Regions from separate parts of the Bacillus sp. ISL-39 genome, predicted to be linked through region 2. Evidence: predicted binding sites of a transcription regulator. Region 2 holds the regulator's gene; the other holds the start of a gene.
The links. Region 2 encodes LexA, which represses DNA repair genes until DNA is damaged. Its sites were predicted from a motif close to CGAACATATGTTCG; they were not measured.

Region 1: a site for LexA is predicted at 3,513-3,526, ahead of J7E37_RS12510 (Y-family DNA polymerase). Genes of this name have one in related genera too.

Annotation. Positions count from the first base shown of each region.
Region 1 is NZ_JAGGQM010000014.1:25,718-33,920, forward strand. Features, by position in the region: gene proC (pyrroline-5-carboxylate reductase) at 1-696, opposite strand, end outside; gene J7E37_RS12495 (MBL fold metallo-hydrolase) at 1,371-2,336, shown strand; gene J7E37_RS12500 (SDR family NAD(P)-dependent oxidoreductase) at 2,348-3,139, shown strand; gene J7E37_RS12505 (YqzH family protein) at 3,185-3,376, opposite strand; gene J7E37_RS12510 (Y-family DNA polymerase) at 3,605-4,864, shown strand; gene J7E37_RS12515 (YolD-like family protein) at 4,886-5,224, shown strand; gene J7E37_RS12520 (CDGSH iron-sulfur domain-containing protein) at 5,327-5,575, opposite strand; gene J7E37_RS12525 (iron-sulfur cluster biosynthesis family protein) at 5,688-6,017, shown strand; gene J7E37_RS12530 (hypothetical protein) at 6,104-6,649, shown strand; gene J7E37_RS12535 (alpha/beta hydrolase) at 6,866-7,804, opposite strand; gene J7E37_RS22285 (hypothetical protein) at 7,899-8,030, opposite strand; gene J7E37_RS12540 (hydroxymethylglutaryl-CoA lyase) at 8,103-8,203, opposite strand, start outside.
Region 2 is NZ_JAGGQM010000002.1:293,813-302,015, reverse strand. Features, by position in the region: gene J7E37_RS03305 (DUF2268 domain-containing putative Zn-dependent protease) at 1-540, shown strand, start outside; gene J7E37_RS03300 (hypothetical protein) at 521-862, shown strand; gene J7E37_RS03295 (hypothetical protein) at 864-1,277, shown strand; gene J7E37_RS03290 (GNAT family N-acetyltransferase) at 1,400-1,936, opposite strand; gene J7E37_RS03285 (hypothetical protein) at 1,923-2,456, opposite strand; gene J7E37_RS03280 (ATP-dependent DNA helicase) at 2,628-4,556, shown strand; gene J7E37_RS03275 (hypothetical protein) at 4,601-4,801, opposite strand; gene lexA (transcriptional repressor LexA) at 4,976-5,599, opposite strand; gene yneA (cell division suppressor protein YneA) at 5,754-6,068, shown strand; gene J7E37_RS03260 (YneB family resolvase-like protein) at 6,090-6,734, shown strand; gene J7E37_RS03255 (DUF896 domain-containing protein) at 6,813-7,046, shown strand; gene tkt (transketolase) at 7,432-8,203, shown strand, end outside.

The DNA of each region.
Region 1 (8,203 bases), on a different contig from region 2:
CGGGCTGGTCACCTCAAAGCGGAGCTGGGCAGGCTCCTTATCCGACTTCGTCAGCATTTCGGCGGCGCCCAGCAGCGTCTGGATAATCAGCTGCTTTGCTGTTTGCTTATCCAGACCGATTTCAGCGGCACTTTGTTCCATCGCCTCGACAAGGTAATAAATATAGGCAGGACCGCTTCCTGATAGGCCTGTGACGGCATCAAGCTGATATTCATCAACGATTGTTGTCAGGCCGATTGTGTTAAAAAGCTCCTGTATCAGCACCTTTTGCGCTTCACTCACATGGGAATTCACGGCCATCGCAGTTGCCGATTTGCCAATCGCGGCCGAGGTATTTGGCATTGCCCTTGCCACGGCCAGGGATTTCTCTGCAGCTGTTTCAATTGCGGCAATCGAGACGCCAGCGAGGACCGAAATAATCAGCATCCCTTCAGGTAAATAGGATTTGATTTCCCCAACCGCTGCGGCTGCGTCCTTCGGTTTCATTGCCAGGACAACTGCATCCGCATTTTTGAAAAGCATTTCCAAATCATATGTCGCCTTTATTCCATATTTCAGCTCCAGTGATTTTAATCTGTCAGCATCCTGTTTATTCGTGGCCCAGATCTGCTCTCCCGGAAGAAGCCCGCTTGCCCCTATTCCGGAAATCATCGCTTCTGCCATCGAACCTGCGCCAACAAAAACAAGCTTCTTCATCAAGATCGCCTCCATAATATTTTTGTTTCGTTTATTAAAGTCTGTTTTCGCATTGATTGTTGCCTTTCTTACATGTTCTAAAACGCTTTAAAAAGGTGTCGGGGCTCTTTTCGAGGAGATTTCAGAATAGATTGCTTTTGGTTGAGAAAGCAACAAAGTTTACGAAAAGAGCCTTATTAAACAACGAAAAACAAAAAGGCCCTTCATCCAAAAAAGGACGAAAGGCCATGCTTCCGTGGTACCACCTTCATTCACTTCTTCAGCCAGTGCTGAAAAAGTGCAGCTCAACATCCGTTAACGCCGGTATACGTCCAGGTTTGCCTGGCAGCTCGCAAGGTAGGGTTCAACACGAAGAGGGCGGCGGAGCCTTTCAGCCGGTGGACTCCACTCTCTGACACCATTCCTGTCTACTCGTCTTACTCGAATGCTTTTAAAAAGTTTACGAAATTTTAATAGTGATTATGCAAGATAGACAACCCATATGTCAAGTAGTATTTTGAATAATTATTAGTTTTTTCTGAAAATATAAAGTGAAAATAATGACAATCGACTGTTTTATATGTAAACTTATCTTTATATTGGAAAAATACCGAGTCTATTGAATTTAAATGATTGCCATAATAATCAATCGGTTTACTTTATAGAAAAATAATGTTTTGGGGTGTATGGATCATATGGCTGAATGGAAAGATGGAATTGCCAAACTGACTTTGCCGACGCCTTTCCCGGTCGGTGATGTGAACGCATATTTAATAAAAGGGGACCGGTTGACACTTGTGGACGCGGGAACGAAAACAGAGGATTCCTGGGAGTCGTTCAAATCCCAGCTGTCCGATTTAAGATTGAAGCCGGAGGATATCGAGCAGGTTATCTTGACTCATGACCATCCAGATCATGTGGGAATGCTGGATTACTTTTCACCAGGTCTTGCCGTACATGGCCATCACCTGAATGAAAGGTGGATCAACAGGACTCCGGAATTTGAAAAGGAGCATAAAGAATTCTATGAGAAATTCTTTTTGCAATCAGCCATACCAGAGCAATATTTTGTGCCTTCGATGAAAGTCATGAAAAAGACATTAGTATTTTCTTGTAATCGTTCATTGACAGGAACTGTTCTGGAAAATGACGTTCCGCCGGCACTGCCTGGATGGAGGGTGATCGAGACACCGGGACATGCCCAGAGCCATATTGTGCTCTTGCGTGAAAAAGATGGGACAATGATCGCAGGGGATACGGTCCTTGCCGGGATCTCACCGAATCCATTGCTTGAGCCGCCGCTGCCAGGTGAAAGTGAAAGGCCAAAGCCGCTGGTCCAATATAATGCTACACTAAAAAAGCTGCAGGAGTACCCGATTGGGCTAGTATATACAGGACATGGAACGGAAATAACAGAATTGCATAGCCTGATCGAAAAAAGACTGGCCCGCCAGCATGACAGGGCATTGCAGGTAAGGGGAATGCTTGAAGGCAGGGAACTCACTGTTTTTGGAATTTGCAAATTGCTCTTCCCGACAGTGTATGAGCGTGAACTGAATCTGACCATTTCGGAAACAGTCGGCCAGCTTGATTATTTACAATTCCTAGACGCCATTTCAGTCAGGGAAGAAGGTACATCCTTCGTTTATACAGCAAAATGAGGTGAAAGACGATGTCATCCTTAAAAGGGAAAAATATTATAATTACCGGTGCCTCCGGGGGGATTGGTGCCGAGATTGCCAGGCTTTGCGCTGCGCGCGGAGCGAATCTCGTCCTTCTGGCCCGGAGTATCGATAAATTGGAGAGTTTAAAAAAGGAATTACAATCAAAGTATGCGATCAATGTCCATGCCCAGCAGCTGGATGTGTCTGACCCTGAAGCCATCAAGCGGGTTTTCTCCGAAGTGCTTACTGATATCCGATATGTTGATATATTGGTCAACAATGCCGGCTTTGGTATTTTTGATTATGCTCATGAAGCGAAAATTGAAGATATCAAAACGATGTTTGATGTCAATGTCGTCGGCTTGATGGCCTGCACCTCGATGGTACTGCCTGCAATGAAACAGAGGAGAAGCGGCCATATTATCAATATTGCTTCCCAGGCTGGCAAAATTGCCACACCTAAATCAAGTGTTTATTCGGCAACAAAGCATGCAGTGCTTGGGTATACGAACAGCCTGCGGATGGAGGTTGCTGATGACCACATCTTTGTCACTTCAGTTAATCCGGGTCCAATTGCTACGAACTTTTTTGACGTCGCGGATAAACAGGGAACCTACGTAAAAAATGTAAAACGTTTTATGCTGCAGCCTGAATACGTGGCGAAACAAGTGGTCAACCGCATGATGACGAGAACACGCGAAATCAACCTGCCACGCTGGATGAGTCCAGGCAGCATTGTTTACTCGCTGTTTCCCCGCACATTCGAACTTTTTGGCAAAAGAGTTTTCAATCAGAAATAGTTGGTCAATCAAAGGCTGTCCTGTTTTGCAGGGCAGCCTTTACTCTTATGTTGCCAAAAATTCATAAACCGCGTCATGGACTAGGTCATGCAAATCAGCATCGGGCTCTGCATTTTTCTGGTCTACAATCTTTATGTATATTTCATTGAATTCCGCCTCGCCGAACGGCAGTGAACCATCATGCCGGTACTGTACGAAGCATTTCTGGACCATTTTGCGAATGAGTTCTTTATCCATGTAAACAGCACCTCTTCACCTGATTATACTCCGAAGCTCGCTCTGAAAACACTCTTCCGTAAAAATCTCCAGTCTTGGCATCACTCACCATTTCCACCTTAATTAAGTCAGTCACCCGGAAAATTACCATTGAAACCGAACGCATATTCGCTTAATATAATGGGTATAATGAAACGGAACAGATGTTCTTGTTGTTGGCAGATATCATGCAGAAGGGAGGAAAGAAAGATGGTCGATTACAGCGAAATGCCGCAAAACAAAATTTTATGTGTGGATATGAAGAGCTTCTATGCGAGCTGTTCCGCCGTGATGCTCGGCCTCGACCCTCTTGACTGCTACCTGGCTGTTGTCGGGAATCTTGACCGCCCGGGAAGCGTCGTCCTCGCAGCCTCGCCGCGTTTGAAAAAGGAGTTTGGCATCAAGACTGGATCACGGAAATTTGAAATTCCCGATGATCCCCGGATTGTTGTCGTTGATCCGCAGATGTCCACCTACCTGCGAATCTCCACAGAAATCTCCCGTGTATTTAATCGCTATGTCCCGAAGGAAGCGATTCACACCTACAGCGTCGACGAAAGCTTTATAAAGGTTGACGGAGCTTCGAAGCTTTGGGGAGACGCTGCTTCAATCGCAAAAAAAATCAAAGACGATATTGAGCGCGAATTCCAGCTTCCCTGCGCAATTGGAATCGGGCCGAACATGCTGATGTCGAAGCTCTGCCTTGACCTCGATGCAAAAAAGAAGGGCATTGCTGAATGGACCTATGATGATGTCCAGACGAAGCTGTGGAATGTTTCACCGCTAAGGGAAATGTGGGGAATCGGCCGCCGCGTCGAGAAAACATTGAACAGCATGGGCATTTTTACAGTCGGCCAGCTAGCCCGCTATGACCTGGAGAAATTGGAGAAAAAATTCGGCATCATGGGCAACCAGCTGTACTGGCATGCATGGGGCATCGACTTTTCGGATATCGGCGCCCCAATCATGGAAGGGCAGGTCAGCTTTGGAAAAAGCCAGATCCTGCTTCGCGACTATAAAGAAGAAGAGGAAATCAAGCATGTGATCCTCGAAATGTGCGAGGAGGTCGCACGCAGGGCAAGAAGCCATGGGAAGGCAGGCCGGACCATCAGCTTCGGAGTTGGCTACAGCCAGGATGAATTCGGCGGAGGCTTCCATCGCTCTAGGACAATTGAAGAGCCGACCAATATCACGATGGATCTGTATCGCGTCTGCCTCGAGCTTTTTGCCGAGAACTACACGGGAAAGACGGTGCGAAGCATCTCGATTTCGCTCGGGAACCTCGTCACCGACAGCGAATTCCAATTGAATTTGTTTGAAAAAAACGGCTGGAAAAAGAAAGAGCTTGGCTATGCAATGGACCGGATTCGCAGCCGCTACGGATCGTCAGCGCTCTTAAGAGCAGTATCGTATACGGCAGCCGGAACAGCAAGGCATCGCGCCGCACTGGTTGGCGGGCATAAGGGTTGATAAAAGGAGGAGGAGAGAAAGATGATCCGTGACCGAGGTAGAATTAAATGGACGTCAATGATGCTTCCGGAGCATGTCAAGATGCTGCGTGACTGGGCACAGGAGGACGAATATGAAAAAGAAAAGCAGCTGGATGAACAGCAGCTTGAACAATTGAATGAAACAATCCTCGAAGCGATGGAGTATAACCGCCCGCTCAGCATCACTTATTACAGGCAAAGAAAATATGAATTGGTGATTGGAAAAATCCATTATTGGAATGAGCTTGGGCAGAAGCTCCATATCGTTGACAGATTCGAGGAAATCCACCGGATCGGGATTTCCAGCATTGCCGATGTCAGGCTTGCGGAAGGATGGTAGTCGTCATTTTGAAGCTCAAAGGGACCATCATCTTTTAAGAGCGGTTCACTAGAAGAAATCCTCGTAAAAAAAGAGCAATGGATTCCCCATTGCCCTCGATAGTTATTCCGTTTCATCAGCTTGCGGAGCACGGACAACCGATTCGAAGTTCCCTTTATGGGAAGCATCACAGAACGGCATGTTCTTGCTCATGCCACAGCGGCAAAGCGAGAAAACAGGCTTTATCTCATACTTATTGCCGGCACCATCCAGCAATTCAACATCACCAGTAATCCTTAATGAACCATTATCATTCACTTTAATCGTTACTTTTGACAAAAAAAGCACCCCTTTCCAAATTGTCAGAATTATCTTTGATAGTAAGAGTTAAACAGAAAAATTGCAAGACATTTCGCCAAAGGGTTCTGAAACGTAAAAAATTTCTCTGTATGGTAAAATGAAGCATCGGAAGGGGAGAGCGATCATGAAGCTGAAAATCACCGAAGCTGCATCAAATAAACTGAACGAAAAAATGTCAGGCAAGCAAGGCTATATAAAATTAAAATACGATATAGATGGCTGCGGCTGTGCAGTAAATGGGGTAGCGGCCCTCTGGTTTGAAAGCGAAAAAAATGTGGAAGAGCATCAAATAGAAACGGGCGGAATTCCGATTTATATTGAAAAAGCCAAAGAGGTGTTTTTTGATGAGGAAATGACGCTGGATTATAAAGGTAGCAATGGATGTTTCCAGTTAAAGAGCCCGAATGAATATCTTAATCCAAGAATGAGCTTCTATGACAAAAGAGGGTTATGAGTTTACAAAAAACTGGAAAAAAGGTTAAATAAGAAAGTAGAATGTGAAAATACATAGAAGTTTGACGCAAAGGCAGGGGGAGAAGGATGGGAAAATTGTGGAGGTCAGCCATAACCATTTTATGCGTGCTTGTGCTATCGGCATGCGCTTATAAGACCGCGGGAGAAGCAATCCAAAACGATATTCCGTTCAACATCAAACAAATCGTCCACAAGGAAAAGGTGGAGGATGGATATCTCATCTTTTACACAACAGAGCAAAAAGAAGGCTCAAGCACATTCGACGCGCTGGCAGTCGCCTATATCAAAGGCAGCGAAAAAGAAGGCTGGGAAAATGCGGGGCATAACCACTGGACTTATTATAAGAATGATTTCATGCTCCTGTATGCCGACACTTTCACAACCTTTAATGAAGACGGAACATTGGATACAAAGATTCCGGTGATTTTTGGGAAAGTCTTGAATCCGGACATCAAAACAATAGAAGCTGCAGGACCGGATGGCAAGTTTACCAAAATAGAAATTTTTAAAAAGGAAAACGAACGCTATTATTACGCAATTGGCGATTACAAGGAAGTCAGGGCACTGGACGCCGCTGGCAAAGAAATCGATCGCCAGGGAGAAAAACAGTAAAGGATTGGCTCAGGGGCGAGCCAATCTTTTTTTATTGGAGCTCAGTCTCTAACGGCCAAACGTTGTTATACGAGGAAAGAGAAAAATGTCCGATAGAAGAGCTCTATCGGACAAACAGAAGCCGGAACAAGAGAAATGTGTATGATAGAAAAGCGGATTAGATAAATCAAGCAGATAACGAACCAAAGCGTAAGATGCAGCCTCGCTCAACCTATATTAATGGTCCGCGCCCGTACTTCCATGATCGGCAAAGACATATTCCTCAAGAAATTCATCAAGCACCTTCTCATATTGCTCCCGGTTCTCGCTGTACGATTGAGCATGGAGCCCGTTTTCGGCCATGAATAGCTTCTTTGGCCCTTGTTTCTGTTCAAACAAGGCCTCGGTCATCGATGGCAGGATGAAGTCGTCCTTGCGGCTATGGATGAACAGGATGGGGTTTTTAATATTTTCGATAACCGCAATCGGAGATACCTGGCTCAATGAATATTTATCACGGATGCGGACGAACATGCTGGCAACCGGCAGCAATAGTTTTGGCGGCAAAAACTTGACCTCTTCCTTGATGCGGTAAGCGAGCTGTTCACTGAAGTCAGAGAAAGGGCAATCTGCCACATAGAAGTCCGCTCCATCCTTAATCATGCCTGCATAAAGGAGCAGGGTAGCGGCTCCCATGGACTCTCCGTGGATGCCAAGAAGCAAATCGGGACCCTTCTCCTCCCTTAACCAGTCTACCACCGATTTAAGGTCAAACTTCTCATAATAACCATAGCTGGTGGTCTTCCCGCCGGACTCCCCATGGCGGCGGTGGTCGTAGATAACGGCATTGAAGCCCCGATTCAAAAATAGGTTCATATATTTTACTGAATTGGTCTTGCTCTGGGTAACTCCATGGGCAATGATGATGTAACGGTTTGTGTCGTGCGGTTCAACGAGGACAGCCTTCAATGAGTAGCCAAAGGACGAAGGAATGATGACTTCCGTTTTTGGCAGTGAATCATATTCATCAGGCACCAGATGGCCGGCTTTCGCTTCTCGGTTGAAAATTTCTTCGTCATCTTTCCTTTTTAGGAACATGACTTTATTAGATATAAAAACCCCGAGCGAGGTCAGGACAAACAAAAAAGAAAATAGCACGCGAAACGCTCTTCTCAAGCTCAACCCTCCGATAATCTGTTTTCTTTATTTTACCATTAGTCTGGATAATACAAACATGAAAAAGACCGCCGAATAGGCGGTCCACCATAAATTATTGCTCTGAGTTTTGACGCTTTGTCGGGTGGATCGCTTTTTCAAGATCCTCGGCGGCAATCTGCTGTTTTACTGTATCTGCGTTTGGCTTGCCTTGCTGGCTGTAGCCTTTGTCACGTTTTTGGCTCATGCAACATGCTCCCTTCTTCAAAATTACCTCATCTAATAAGATGGATTTATATTCAGGAGCTTATGCAAAAAGTTAAACTGTAACAGAATTCAGCTTGAAATAAGTGCTTTCAATTTGCCTTGAGAGATGAGGCTTGACCACCTCAATGGCCTTGAGCATCATATCAAGGTTGA
Region 2 (8,203 bases):
ATTGCTCCTACTGAGGACGGGAACATGGCTTTATGCTTCCCAATTGAGACTCAGTCAAATAGAGATTCCGAGATTCTTATTTACCATGAATTAGCGCATGTCGTACACTTTCATAAAGCTGACATCAGTACAAATTGGGAGCGGACAATTGCATCAACGATCCTCCAGGAAGGGATAGCGATACATACAAGCAGGGTTCTTGTACCGGGAAGGAATCTTGTTGAGTATACCGGAAATGACGATCAATGGTTAACATTATGCAATGAGAAAGAATTAGAGATTCTGTCAGGGGCCATTCCTTTTCTGGAGAAGAGCGATTCCGAATCTGTTTTTCGATTTACAGCAGGCGAGGGGACATGCGGATTCCAAAACGAGGCTTATTATATAGGCTGGAAGCTGGTAGAGCATCTTTTGGAAAAAGGAATGTCATTGATTGATTTAGCAGGCTTCCATGAGCCGGCTTTACCAGGATTTGTTGCAACTCACCTAAATCAATATGTAGAGAGTAAATGGTCGGATTATGTATATCAAGATATATAGATATCGTTTAAAGCCGGGCAGGGAGCAAGAATACCTCGAGATACAAAAAGAAGCAGAGCGGATTTATTCGCATTTCATACAGAAGCAGACTTTGTTTTTGCAAAGCAGCGAAGATAGGGAAGTTTGGCAGAAAATACATATCTATCAGGATAAGAAGTGCTATACTGACACTGTTTTTTTAATAGACCAACAGCCTGAAATCCAGGTTTTGTACAAACGGTTCCTTGAAGTGATCACCTCAATTGAGGAAATGTCTGAAGAAAACTATCAGCTGATTGACTTGCAGGAAAAAACTTTGAATGCGAGAAGGTCTGGAGATTAAGATGAAACATACTATTGGATTATTTATTTTAATTTTGCTCATTACAGGCTGCAGTACTAATTTTGAACCAGAGCTCACAAGGATAGACGTGCAAAAAATTAATGAAGATGGTCTGAAAGACGGTGAAGAAAGAATCATAGCCTCAAGGGAGAAACTGCAAACTTTAGAACAGGCATTTGAACGTATCAAGTGGTCACCAAAGACGGAAGCAGAAATGGCAAGGAAAGAGGATGTAATTGCCATCTTTTTCATCCAGGAAGAGAAGAATATGCCAGAAAGATTATATCATTATCGAATCTGGTTTGAAGGTGAAACGGCCACTATTATCAGCGACAAAGAAAATGAGGGTTATGGACGGTTAACAGATAAAGAACAGGTCGAGGTTCTTGAATCTGAATTTTTGCCTGAGGGGTAGGGTTTTAGAATTCTACCAGATAGATGGGGGTTCATTCAAATATTCAAACAGGCAACAATCAATTCGAAAACAGAAATAAAAAGTGAGGGAGCAGTTCTACCCTCACTTTCTTATGCTTTCAACTAACTTACAGCATGAAAGGCAGGCGGATACTCTATTTTCCCCTGTAATCCCGTTAATGAGTCTTTCTTTAGCTCAAGAGCCATAAATACTTCCTCAGGCACAGGGAAAGGGGGAAGTATTCCAAATTGGCTTGTCGGCGAAAAGCCAAAACGAGGGTAAAAATTCGGGTGCCCAAGGACAAGTACATGTTCATATCCTAAATCCTTGCATGCTTTAATCCCTTCCTTGACCAAGTCAGAACCGATTCCGCTATTTTGGTAATTTGGTTTCACTGCCATAGGTGCAAGACCTAAAGTAGCGACAGTTCCTTCGTCGGTAACAAGGTGGATGACACTGAAAAGGATATGTCCGATAATTTCACCGTCATCCTTAACCGCTACAAGGCTCAAGTTAGAGATAAAATGTTCCGACTCTCTTATAAGTTCAACCAAAGAAGCTTCATTTTCTCCATTGTTAAAAGCCAAAACATTTAATTCCCTTATACCTGTAACATCACCGGTGTTTTCTGGGCGGATGATATAATTAGCGTTTTTCATATTCCTTATACTCCTTCCATACGAGGTTGGATGTCATGGATTCTGAATTCGTAAATTCCCTATAATAACGGCTTTCATTTTCACCAGAAATAGAGTCAATTTCTTTTAATAATGGAATGAGAAATTTCAGGTCTTTGTTTATTTGCTCTTCATTCTGTTTATAGTCGCTGCCGTTCTTTATATTAATGGCCAATTCGCGGTACTGATTTCCAAGGGAATCTAGCACGTCTCCAATCATTGATATTTTACCGTTCATCATATAATATTGTCTGCTTAATATCGTTATTTCTCCAATGTGGGCCGCTATAGTGAATTCACCTTCTTTTTCTTGCACATTTTTGATCCAGATGTTTGGGTCGCCATCACTTTCCAAGAGAGAAATAGAGCCCCGTACTGTGCGTTGAAAGTCATGCCCCAATTGACTCTCAAATTCTGCGATTCTGTTGTACTGGTAAATTGTAATGAAAATAAGTAAAGCAATGACGGCAAAATTCAGGTAGATAATTCGTCTCGCTTTCATGGGAAACGCCCCTTAACACAATTTAGGATTATTTTAACAGTGAATTCCTAATAATGGAATTAGCATTTTTACCTAAATTTAATATTTCAATTTCTTTCACTAAATGACTGGTTATCTGTTATGATAAAAGCTGGCTTTTTGCCGGAATCAATATTTTTGAGGAGAACCTGAATGAAAACTAACCTTCCATTTACCATTACCAAGAATGATACGTTCTTTGATTTATTAGGAGATTATATTGGTGATGTCTTTTATGATATATTGCCTGAAAAGGGCTATGAACTACGTGATGAACAGATTTATATGGCCTTCCAGGTGGAGCAGGCCTTTAAGAATAAAGGAATTGTTTTTGCAGAAGCGGGCGTCGGTACCGGCAAGACATTCGTCTATCTTATTTATGCCATTCTATACGCAAGATATATGGGAAAGCCGGCGATTGTCTCTTGCTCGGATGAGACACTGATTGAGCAGCTCGTGAAAGAGGGCGGCGATATCGAAAAACTTGAAAAGGCGTTAGGGTTGAAGGTCGATGTCCGATTGGCAAAAGCGAGAGAACAGTATGTGTGCGTGAAGAAGCTTGACGACCTTTCAAACACGTCGAATGAAAAAGAAATTCTGGACGTCCATGACCAGCTGCCAGATTTCATCTTTGATGAAGGGGTCTCAATGAATTCATTCACTCGTTATGGAGACCGAAAGGAATATCCATGGGTCACGAATGAAAAATGGGCTTCAATGTCCTGGGATCCACTTCAGCAATGCTCAACATGCAGCTGGCGCCATCGCTGCGGCCAAACCTTGAACCGAGATTATTATCGTCATGCGGGCGATTTGATCATTTGTTCTCATGATTTTTATATGGAGCATGTGTGGACAAAAGAATCTCGTAAACGGGAAGGGCAGATGCCATTGCTTCCAGACGCAAGTACGGTGATATTTGACGAAGGCCACTTGCTTGAGTTCGCGGCGCAAAAGGGATTAACATACCGGTTCAACTCTCAAACTTTGACCACTGTCCTGACAGGATATATGCACCAGGACGTCCGGGAAGAATCTCTTTATTTAATCGAGGATATTCTGGAGCTCCATGATACATGGTTTGACCTTTTGGTTGAAAATTCCTCGGCAATAGAAGGGTCTAATCGAAAAGAAGTACCGATGCTATCAAGTATCAGGAAAACTGCCGAAACTCTGGAGAAAAAGGTTACCGATTTAATGGACCAGCTGGTTTTTGATGCCGAAATGTTCCTGATTGACGAATACCATTTAAAAATCATGGAAGAATATCTTGAGTTTTTCGCCTATGGTCTATCGATTTTCCTTAAGAACGACGAAGGGATATTCTGGCTGGAAGAGAATGAAGTACAAACATCGCTGGTCATCATGCCTCGACTCGTTGAGGATATTTTGAAAAAAGAAGTATTTTCACAAAACATCCCATTTGTATTTTCTTCTGCTACATTGTCCCAGGGAGGAGACTTCAGCTATATAGCGAAAAGCCTGGGCATCGAAAAATATTCCTCCTTTACTGTCGCATCCCCATTTGACTATGAAGAGCAAATGGAACTGGTAGCACACACTGAGGATGATGAAATAAAGAAATGGGACAATATAGGAGAAGACCTTAGATCCAGTAATGGCAGCTCGCTTGTTCTGTTCTCGTCCCCTCAAGAGATGGAACGATTCCGGGCATGGACTGAAAATCAAGAATGGAGTTTCCCTATCTTGTTTGAGGGAGACCGTGAAATCAGTGAAACCGTGAAGGGTTTCCAGAATGACATCGCAACCGTTCTATGTTCATACAGCCTGTGGGAAGGATTGGATGTACCGGGTGAGTCATTGATTCAAGTCATCATTTCGTCATTGCCATTCCCGCCTCATGACCCAGTCTTCCAGGCGAAAAGAAAGCATGCGGATAATCCAGCTGCAGAGGTCGATATACCATATATGCTGCTCCGCTTAAGACAGGGAATGGGCCGCTTGATCAGAAGCAACCAGGATAGCGGAACAGTACATGTATGGCTTACCACTAATCAAAAAGCAGCTTACCTTGTAGAATTAAAAGGTGTGCTGCCTGTTCAAAATATTCATTGGAAATAGAAAAATCCCGAAAGGACCAACCTTTCGGGATTTTCTTTTTCAAATTAGTATCTGCAGCACTTTTTGTGGCGGCGGTCACGATCGTCATCCCGATCATCCCTGGCGCCTGCTACTAAGTCCTCGATTATACAACGGCGCACAGCACGGCAGAGATCATCAAAATCAACAGTTGCCCTGACTTTGTCTCTGTCCCGGTGAGGGAAAAACAAGCCAGCTACATCATTTTCATTACGATTGTATCCCATTAGAAACTCAACTCCTTTCCATCATGAAAGATACTTACACAATATCTTATGTGGAGAGGGACAAGTTGTCAGGGTCTCTACCTATTTTTCTTATAAATGTGCTAGTTTCATACAGATCCAGTTAAAAAGTTTAGTAGATAGATAGAAAAAAGCAAGCGGGGGCCGCTTGCTTTTTTAATGCATATGGCGATATACACCGATCACTTTACCAAGAATCGACACATTTCGAAGGATAATTGGATCCATTGTAGGATTTTCCGGCTGCAGCCTGAAGTAATCCTTTTCCTTGAAGAAGCGCTTCACTGTTGCTTCATCGTCTTCAGTCATCGCTACAACAATATCTCCATTATTAGCAGTCTTTTGCTGTTTGACAATAACATAGTCGCCATCAAGGATGCCCGCTTCAATCATACTGTCACCCATGATTTCCAGCATGAAAACCTGCTCATCATGCGGAACGAGGCGATCAGGTAGAGGGAAGTATTCTTCAACATTTTCAATGGCGGTAATTGGCATACCGGCTGTTACTTTACCGACAACAGGGACATTCACCACTTTATATTTAGGGATACGGCTATCCTCTTCTATTTCGAGAATTTCAATTGCACGCGGCTTTGTAGGATCGCGTCGGATCAAGCCTTTGCTTTCAAGTCTTGCAAGGTGTCCATGGACAGTGGAGCTGGAAGCAAGTCCGACAGCCTCACCTATTTCGCGTACGGATGGCGGATACCCTTTTTTCTTGACTTCGCCTTTTATGAACTCAAATATATCTTGTTGCCGCTTCGATAACTTTGTCATATTCACGCACCTCGTATATTTTCTTGTCCTAATTATACCATGTCTTTTTCATAGATACAAACATAAGTTCGAATTTTTGAGTTGACACAAAACAAATGTTCGACTTATAATGAGAATAGTTAACCGAACATACATTCGTCAAGGGGTGCCGATAATGAAAAAACTATGGGAAAACTATTCATATGCAATAATCCTGCTTGCTGTCAGCTTAATCTTTTCATTCGTCGCAAAAGCACAGTTAAATAATGAAGATGCGTACATAACTGTTACTATAGAAGAAGGGCAATCACTATGGGAGATTGCTGAATCATTTGCCAGTGAACATAGTCTTTCTGAAAATGAATTCGTAAGCTGGGTAGTAAAAGAAAACGGGATTATAGGGGAAACAATCCTTCCGGGCGATGAGCTGGTAATCCCTGTTGAGGCTGAAAAGATTGAACCTACACAGATTGCTGATGCGGAAAGATAGAAATGGAAATAAGGTGACAACATGAAAGCAATTATTTATTGCCGCGTAAGTACAACGAAAGAAACACAGGAAACTTCGCTGGCCAGGCAGGAAGAAGAGCTGCTGCGGCTGGCAGGCAACTATGGTTTTGAAGTAGCCAGTATTATTAAGGAGCAAGCTAGTGGTTATGATCTTGAGAGAGAAGGGATCCTGGAACTGCTGGAACTGATCAAGGATAAGAAGATTGGTGCCCTGTTGATTCAGGATGAGACGAGACTTGGAAGAGGAAATGCCAAAGTCGCGATTCTTCATTGCATCCTGAAAGAAAATGTAAAGTTATATAGTGTCTCCCACAGTGGGGAACTCCAGCTATCCGAATCAGATTCGATGGTGCTCCAAATTGTCAGTATGGTGGAAGAGTACCAGAGGAAAATCCATAATATTAAGATCAAGCGTGGGATGAAACGAGCAGTGGAGCATGGATACAAACCGCAGCGCAACCTAAAAAATCAAGGTGAAAACTCCGGCCGGGAACGGAAAGAGATGCCGGTCGAGGAAATTGTCAGACTGCGGAATAACGGTCTTACCTTTGCTGAAATCACAGCAACACTAAGAGGCTTTGGATATGACGTATCCAAAGCAACGGTAAACCGAAGATATCTTGAGTACATAGAAACAGAGGATTAAGGAAGCTCTATTCTTGTAAAATCGGAAAAATTTTAGTAAGATGACATTTGACGTAATTTTTTACAAAGGAGCTTTACAATGCTATCAAGTGATAAAATTGCTAGAATCAATGAACTGGCAAGGAAAGCAAAAACATCCAAGTTGACTGAAGAAGAAGCAAAGGAACAAACAAACCTTCGCGCGGAATATCTACAGTCTTTCCGATCTTCTATGCTTAATACACTTAAAGGTGTTACCATTGTGGATCCTGAAGGCAATGATGTTACCCCTGATAAGCTCAAGGAAGAAAAAGCGAAGAACAAGCTTCATTAAATATATGAAAAAATGGAATACATACAGCATGTATTCCATTTTTATTTGTAAATCCTTTGAATAGTTAATTATCCAACACTGTAGAGCTTAAGAATCAACAATATGAATATGCAGCTTGTATGATCCTCCTTTATTTTAAGAGGGAAAGCAAATAGATTGAAGTATTTCCGGCTGCTCAAACTATTCGAAATTCTTAAATAATGCACTCTGCTGCAATTTCTTTTTCAGCCACGAAGCAGTGTATTTACATAACAACAGCCAGTTTGTGTCAAAATAGATAACAATACGGCCATTTCTGTCTCTTTCAGGCACAATTTGTTGTATAATAATTTCTCTCGCTATAATATTAAGGATGTAGCTAGTACCTATAGAAAGGATGTATTTTATGTTTAAAGAAATTGATATGCTTTCAATTGATTCCATCCGTACCTTATCAATTGATGCAATTGAAAAGGCAAACTCCGGCCACCCAGGCATGCCGATGGGGGCAGCACCGATGGCTTACACATTGTGGACACGTTATATGAACATCAACCCAAAGAACCCAGAATGGTTTAACCGCGACCGTTTTGTATTATCTGCAGGACATGGTTCAATGTTGTTATACAGCTTGCTGCATCTTGCTGGTTATGATTTAACAATGGATGATATTAAACAGTTCCGCCAGTGGGGAAGCAAGACTCCAGGACACCCTGAGTTCGGCCACACTGCCGGTGTAGACGCAACAACCGGACCGCTTGGCCAGGGGATTGCTATGGCAGTCGGTATGGCAATGGCTGAACGTCATCTTGCTGCAGTCTATAATAAAGATAACTTTAATATCGTTGATCACTATACATATAGTATTTGCGGTGACGGCGATCTAATGGAGGGAGTATCTGCTGAAGCAGCATCACTAGCAGCTCACCTGAAGCTAGGAAGAATGATCGTTCTTTATGATTCGAATGATATTTCCCTTGATGGTGATCTTGATAAGTCATTCTCCGAAAGCGTTGAAGGCCGTTTCAAGGCATACGGATGGCAATATATCCGAGTTGAAGATGGCAACAACCTTGAAGAAATTGCAAAAGCCATCGAAGAAGCCAAGACAGATGAAGACCGTCCAACAATGATTGAGGTCAAAACAGTCATTGGATATGGATCACCTAACCTTTCCG